Linked DNA regions of Prochlorococcus marinus XMU1408. The protein of the gene in region 1 binds, or shares a complex with, the protein of each later gene. Links are inferred from orthologs where the notes say so. Each region holds a gene or a part of one and is shown on either strand. Other genes may lie near its edges.

Region 1 (3,192 bases):
TTTCTTCCTGCAACAGTTTTTCTTGCTCCTCTTCGAGTTCGAGCATTTGTTCTGGTTCGTTGTCCACGAACAGGCAAACTCATTCTATGTCTACGCCCACGAACACATCCTATGTCTTGAAGTCGTTTGAGTGCCATTCCTTCTTGACGTCTCAAATCTCCCTCAAGAGTGAATTCTTCAGTAACAGCTCTAAGCTTCTGAACATCACTATCTTCTAGATCCTTTACACGTATATCAGGATTAACTCCTGATTTTTCGAGGATACTCTTGGCTCTGGTTAAGCCAATACCATAGATGTAAGTTAGGGCAACTTCGACCCGCTTTTCGCGTGGTATGTCGATGCCTACAATCCGTGCCACTTAAGAATAATTCGAAGGGGAACAATGAAAGTCATCATAATTTAAAGATGACTTTATTTAAGAAGTAAACGAAAATAATTAATCGATAAAGACTTCTTAAAACTTCAGGGATCAGCCCTGACGCTGTTTATTTCGAGGCCTTTTCTTGTTGATCACATAGATCCGGCCTCTGCGCCTTACGATCTGGTCGTCAGGACTAATTTTTTTAACTGAGGATCTAACCTTCATTGGTGAGACTCTCCAATTTCCAAACTATTACTGTACTACATCGTCAGCCTAAAGCTTTCTCGATACATGAAAACACAACATCTATGTCAGCATTACCATTAATCCCCTCCAGAATTCCTTGCTTGGTATACAAATCAATTAGAGGAGAGGTTTTTTCTCTGTAGATTTTAAGCCTATTGATTATGACTTGTTCGTTATCATCCTGCCTTCCTCTTTCTAATAGCCTTTTAATCAAATAATCGTCGGCGGTTTTTATTAATATTACAGCCTCTAGAGGTTGATTAATTTTTTCTAAAAGTTTTTCTAACGAACTTGCTTGATTGACATTTCTAGGGAAGCCATCAAGCAACCAACCTTTTTTAGTATTCAACAACCTTCCCTCAACAATTGAGAGAACTAAATCATCACTTACTAATTCTCCTTTGTTCATAATCTCCGCAGCTTTAATACCTAAAACTGATCCAGAGGAGACCTCATCTCTAAGTAAATCTCCAGTTGAAAGATGATCTAGTCCATACTTCTTGCAATAAAGATTGGCTTGGGTACCTTTACCTGCGCCAGGCGGACCAAGAAATAGTAATTTATTTTTCATTTAAAAATCATACTAAAGATTTTATTGACGAACTAATCCCTCATATCTTTGTGAAATTACATAAGTCTGAACTTGCTTGGAGGTATCAATTGCAACTCCTACCAAAATCAATAATGAAGTTGCACCAAGCCCTTGAAAGGTTTGAACATTAGTTGCTCTCTCTACTGCAGCAGGGACAATTGCTACTGAACCGAGAAATAAACCACCAAGTAAAGTTAGACGGTTTTGAACACCTGAAAGATAATTAGAAGTAGAACTACCAGGCCTTACGCCTGGAATTGCAACACCGCCTTTTTTTAAATTAGAGGCAATATCTATTGGATTAATTGTTAAAGAAGCGTAAAAATAAGCGAATCCCAATATCAATGCAAAAAATGTAATTGCATATGGCCATGGGTTCGATGAGCCAGGATTCAATGAGCTAGCAGCCTTAATAAGTAATGGGTTTTGAGTGAAATTCGCAATTGTTATTGGCAGAAAAATCAATGCTGAGGCAAAAATTATTGGCATAACCCCACCAGCATTTAACTTTAGAGGTAAATAACTTTGCCTACTTGGTAAAAGAGCTGTGCCTCCCATTTGACTTTTTGCACTTACTATTGGGATTCTTCTCGCACCTTCTTGAACAAAAATAATGCCAACAATAGTAATCAAAAAAACTATTAGTAAAATTATTATGCCTAGAACATCTGCTCGATCTCCAGTTTGAGCTTTTTCAATCGTAGAACTAAGTGCCTTTGGTAAAGTTGCAACAATGTTCAAGAAAATAACCAAAGAAGCTCCTTGTCCTATTCCTTTTTCAGTAATAATCTCACTAAGCCACATAACTATCATCGATCCAGTAACTAATGCTAGGGATGTTTGTACAACAAATTCAGTTTCGCCAAGTCCTTCTACTGAATATTGTCTAAGAATTAAAGCAAAAACTGTACTTTGAACTAATCCCCATCCTAAAGCGACATATCGAGTGATTTGAGCAATTTTTCTTCTTCCTGCCTCACCTTCATTTTTCTGTAAATCTTCTAATTGAGGTAAAGACGCAGTTAGCAACTGAATAATGATTGAAGCATTGATGAATGGAAGAATACCCAGTGCAAAAATACCCAAAGTTGAAATTCCACCGCCTGTAAAAATATCAAGGAATCCAATTAATTGTCCCCCCTGATCAATAAAAGATTTAAAAGCCTCTCTATCTATTCCTGGCATAGGAATGTAAATTCCTAATCGAACAATTAATAAAAGCCCAAGGGTTGTAATTACTCTTCCCCTAAGCTCTTCGTTACTAAAAAGCTGAGTAATTACTTCGCCTGCGCTTGGGTTACGGCCACGACTTATTAACATTTAAGAATGAAAATTTGTTTAAAACTAATGTATGAAAACTATATTTTCAAGGCTAAGAACTTAGGAGAATAGCTCGCATGTTCCTCCTACTTCCTCTATTTTCTTTTTGGCAGTTTCTGTGAAAGCTGCTGCTTGAACAGTAAGTTTGACTTCTAACTTACCGTTTCCGAGAATTTTCAGTGGATTTTTTGGCTTCGTAAGAATACCCTGCTTAACCAACAAATCAAGATTAACGACTGTGCCTTCTTTTAACGAATTTAAACTAGAAACATTAAGTACAGAAAAATTTTTCTGATTCACTATTGGAAAATGCTTTAATTTTGGAACTCGCCTGTATAAAGGCATCTGCCCTCCCTCAAAGCCAGGCCTAGTAGGTCTTCCTGAGCGAGATTTTTGTCCTCTCATCCCAAAGCCACAACTAGCACCCTGACCAGCAGCGATACCTCGACCTTTACGCATTTTTTTACGTCTAGATCCTGTATTTGGCTGAAGTGATTCCAATTTAATAGTCATGATTTTTTAAGAATAAATCTGCTCAAGTGAAATACCACGCTCTCTTGCAGTGGCTTTATGAGTGCGCAATTCACTCAGCGCAACCATTGCAGCACGAGCATTATTTAGAGGGGTCTTACTACCTAATCTCTTTGCAAGTACGTTTTTTATTCCAGCCAA
Region 2 (3,967 bases), 100 kb from region 1 along the record:
GCAGAAGTTTTATTTTGGATAATATTAATATCTTTTTCCTCTTGATTGATATCAATTGAATAAGGTTTATTTTTAACGTATAATAAGTTATAGACAATATCAGAAATTTGATAGTCTTTATTATTAACCATATCAATCCAATAATTCAAACCATCAAAATCAGCTTTCCTATTAAATAAATTTAAATATATTTTATTGATCTTAAATTCAAGAGATTTTTCATGAGCAACATACTTTGTATATTCATCTTGCCTAGATAATTCATTAGATATCTCTCTTAATGTAATTGATTCATTAGATCGTGAGAGCCAATAATTGATTCCAGATGGATCTCCAGGTCTTCCAAAATATGCTATGTATAATTTTTGCAAATCATTGGTATCAACATTGATCATAAAAAAAATTAATTATTTAATTTATACTTCTACTTTTTTTTGAGCTGGCTGAAACATAAACATCGAATAAATTACATTCCTTCTCATATTTATCATCATATCTAAGAACATATCATATCCTTCATTTTTATATTCTATCAATGGATCTTTTTGACCATATCCTCTTAAGCCAACTGATTCTCTCAATGAATCCATTGACTGTAAATGATCTCTCCAAAGAGTATCTAATTGTTGAAGTATAAAGAATCTTTCAGCTTGCCTCATTATTCCTGGATGAGTTTGCTCTACTTGAGCTTCTTTAATATCATAGGCATTTCTTAACTGTTCTTTTAAAAAATCTTTTAATTCATTTTTATTTAATCCAAGTAATTCTTCAGATTTGAGATCACTTAATAAATAAATAAATTCTTTCACTTTAGAGACTAAATTGACCAAGTCCCATTCCTCAGGTGGTAAATCTTCATTAACATATGCTTCAACTATTTCTTCCATAGTTCTCTGACCGTATCCGATGACTTGAAGTTTCAACTCTTTACCATCTAATACTCTTCTTCTTTCTGAATAAACCGCTTTTCTTTGATTATTCATTACTTCATCATATTCAAATATTTGTTTTCTAATATCATAATAATAAGTCTCTACTTTTTTTTGGGCTCCCTCTAAAGAGCGAGTAAGCATTCCAGACTCAATAGGCATATCTTCTTCAACCCTAAAAGCATTCATTAAACCTGCCACTCTATCTCCTCCAAAAATACGTAGAAGGTTATCTTCCAACGACAAGAAAAAACGTGTGCTTCCTAAATCACCTTGCCTCCCAGATCTACCTCTCAATTGATTATCAACTCTTCTAGATTCATGACGTTCAGTTCCAATTACATGTAACCCGCCTGCTTGACGAACATTTGTTTCTTCTTGATTTAAAACTACTTCATATTCTTTTTTTATTAATTGTATTGCGTTTCTTAATTCCTCGATATTTTTATCCTGTGTTGGTGTTTTCTCGGCAGCAGTAGCAATATAATCATCTAGCTCAATTGAACTAAGAGCTCTGTCACCCCATTCTTTGACTAATTTTGAGGCTAATGAAACTAGCTTTTGTTCAGTTTCTTCACTCAGCAATACAGGAAAAATATTTTTCAGCGATACAGATTGGATTTTTTTTGACCTTTTAGATTGTTGTTTCTCACTTTCACTAAAACCGACTGACTCAGAGTTTCGTTGAAGAGGAATTGGAGGCTTATGACCTTCCTCAGGTTTTATTAAACGAGAACTAAGAATTTCTTTGATTTTCAATCTTGACATATAGTCGCTATTGCCTCCAAGAATTATATCCGTCCCCCTTCCAGCCATATTAGTAGCAATAGTCACAGCTCCTGAACGACCGGCTTGAGCAACTATTTCAGCTTCTCTTTCAACATTTTCAGGTTTTGCATTTAATAGATTATGAGGTATTTGTTGCTCCGACAAAAGAGTGCTTAACAGCTCACTCTTTTCAACACTTGTCGTACCTACTAGAACCGGCCTTCCTTGATTATGAATATCAGCTGTTTCTTTTGCTACTGCTCTCCATTTACCCGATTCAGTTTTAAAAACTTGATCAACCCAATCTTCTCTTGAAATTCTGCGGTTGGTTGGCACAACAGTAGTTTCCAATTTATATGTTTTTTCAAATTCAACTTCTTCAGTCTTTGCAGTTCCTGTCATACCTGACAGTCTGGGATATAGGAGAAAGAAATTTTGGTAAGTAATTGAAGCCAAAGTTTGAGTCTCTGGCTGAATAGGAAGATTTTCTTTAGCTTCAATGGCTTGATGCTGCCCATCACTCCATCGTCTTCCAGGCATGACTCTACCTGTAAATTCATCTACGATTACCGCTTCTTTATCACGAACGATGTAATTAACATCTTTAACAAAAAGTTCTTTGGCCTTAAGAGCATTAGTTACATAATGAGCCCAAGGATCTTTTGGATCAAATAAATCTTTAACCTTTAAAAGCTCCTCAGTTTTAGCAAATCCTTCGTCCGTAAGGATACAACTCCTTTGTTTCTCATCTACTTCATAATCCCCCTCTGGATCAATTCCATCTTTACTGGTATCAATCGCCCTTTTTAAATTCTCTACAACTGCAGCAGCTTTTTGGTATTTTTCTTGCGGACGCTCAACTTGTCCAGAGATAATTAAAGGTGTTCTAGCCTCGTCTATCAAAATCGAATCAACTTCATCAATTACACAAAATTGAAAATCTCTTTGAACAATTTCAGATTTATCAGCTGCCATATTATCTCGCAAATAATCAAATCCCAACTCAGAGTTCGTTGCATATGTAATGTCACAGGAATAGTTCTTTTTTCTTTCTGGAGGGGCCATAGATTGTTGAACTAATCCAACGCTAAGTCCAAGAAAGCGATGGATTTGCCCCATCCATTCAGCATCTCTTCTTGCTAAGTAATCGTTGACCGTGACCACGTGAACTCCTCTTCCTGTCAAAGCATTCAAATAACTGGGCAAAGTAGCAACCAATGTTTTACCCTCCCCTGTTTTCATCTCAGCAATTTGCCCTTCATGAAGAACCATTCCTCCAATCAATTGAACATCAAAATGCCTCATACCTAAAACTCTTTTCGAAGCTTCTCGAACTACAGCAAAAGCTTCGGGAAGCAAATTATCAAGCAAAGCAAGCTGTTCATCAAAAGAAGAAGTCTTTTCAAGCTTTATTCGAAAATTAGATGTTCGAGTTCTTAAATCTTCATCACTAATATTCAATAAATCCTCTTCCAAAATATTGATGTCTGTGACTAGTGGAGAATATCGCTTAAGTTTTCTCCCATTTGGATCTCCTAATAACTTTGCAAACATTTATGTTTATATCAGTTCAATTATTATATTATATTGTTTATGAGAGTTGCAATGCTTAAAGATTAAATATTTTAAATATACAAATTATTATTAATTAATTGTTTATAAACTTTAAATAAAAAAGAATATAGCACAAAGATTTAATCGCTATATAATAAAATTTTTCAGGATTTCTAATCTTTTTTATAGTTAAGAATGCTCAGTACAGTAGGATTCTAAAAAGCGTCAAGAAACAAGGGTGAGTCAAAACAAAACCGCTCTGATCACAGGCATAACAGGGCAAGATGGAAGCTACCTTGCAAAACTTCTACTTGAAAAAGGCTATGAAGTTCATGGAATGATAAGACGATCTAGCCAAAAGAATACACAACTGATAGACAATCTCTCTCATTATGATCACAATCAAAAGCTTCAATTACACTATGGCGATTTAACACATAGCACTAATATCCTTCGCATTATTCATGATGCCCAGCCTGATGAAATCTATAATTTAGGTGCCCAAAGTCATGTTCACGTCAGCTTCGATACCCCTGAATATACTGCCCAAACAGATGCACTTGGACCTTTACGGATACTTGAAGCTGTCAGAATACTTGGACTAACAAAAAAAACTAAGGTTTACCAGGCTAGTACATCTGAGCTGTACGGTCTAGTTAAAGAAACACCTCAAAACGAAAAAACACCGTTTCATCCAAGAAGTCCTTATGGAGTAG

What was found. The genes of interacting proteins can lie anywhere in the genome.
Region 2: the proteins of secY (region 1) and secA are in contact, whole or in part, in a crystal structure (PDB 3DIN), measured with the Thermotoga maritima proteins. The link is inferred for Prochlorococcus marinus XMU1408 from one-to-one orthologs. Residues at the interface, in WP_004081795.1 of Thermotoga maritima: Glu108, Gly109, Glu110, Glu111, Ala236, Glu237, Arg238, Arg239, Ile240, Thr241, Ile242, Gln243, Tyr244, Ala245, Arg246, Arg247, Val248, Thr249, Gly250, Arg251, Arg252, Val253, Tyr254, Gly256, Ala257, Ser258, Thr259, Tyr260, Leu261, Pro262; in WP_004082002.1 of Thermotoga maritima: Glu261, Ala262, Arg263, Lys300, Ala301, Arg302, Thr303, Ile304, Ile305, Leu323, Tyr324, Asp325, Pro326, Val329, Ser330, Tyr333, Ile336, Lys340, Phe345, Val349, Glu363, Phe364, Tyr374, Ser375, Gly376, Gly377, Glu393, Ile395, Thr482, Ser483.

The regions. Positions count from the first base shown.
Region 1 is NZ_QJUE01000006.1:12,480-15,671, forward strand. The notes cover bases 361-3,192. They hold secY (preprotein translocase subunit SecY), read right to left. Parts: upstream 2,521-3,192; coding sequence 1,201-2,520; downstream 361-1,200. Other genes in these bases: rpmJ (50S ribosomal protein L36), read right to left, coding at 471-587; DNJ73_RS08525 (adenylate kinase), read right to left, coding at 631-1,179; rplO (50S ribosomal protein L15), read right to left, coding at 2,581-3,033; rpsE (30S ribosomal protein S5), read right to left, coding at 3,040-3,192. Also shown: rpsM (30S ribosomal protein S13), read right to left, coding at 1-359. UniProt on the Escherichia coli protein: The central subunit of the protein translocation channel SecYEG. Consists of two halves formed by TMs 1-5 and 6-10.
Region 2 is NZ_QJUE01000006.1:112,804-116,770, forward strand. Bases 217-3,632 are described here. They hold secA (preprotein translocase subunit SecA), read right to left. Parts: upstream 3,252-3,632; coding sequence 417-3,251; downstream 217-416. Other genes in these bases: DNJ73_RS09095 (ATP-binding cassette domain-containing protein), read right to left, coding at 217-395; gmd (GDP-mannose 4,6-dehydratase), read left to right, coding at 3,490-3,632. Outside these bases: more of DNJ73_RS09095, read right to left, coding at 1-216; more of gmd, read left to right, coding at 3,633-3,967. UniProt on the Escherichia coli protein: Required for protein export, interacts with the SecYEG preprotein conducting channel.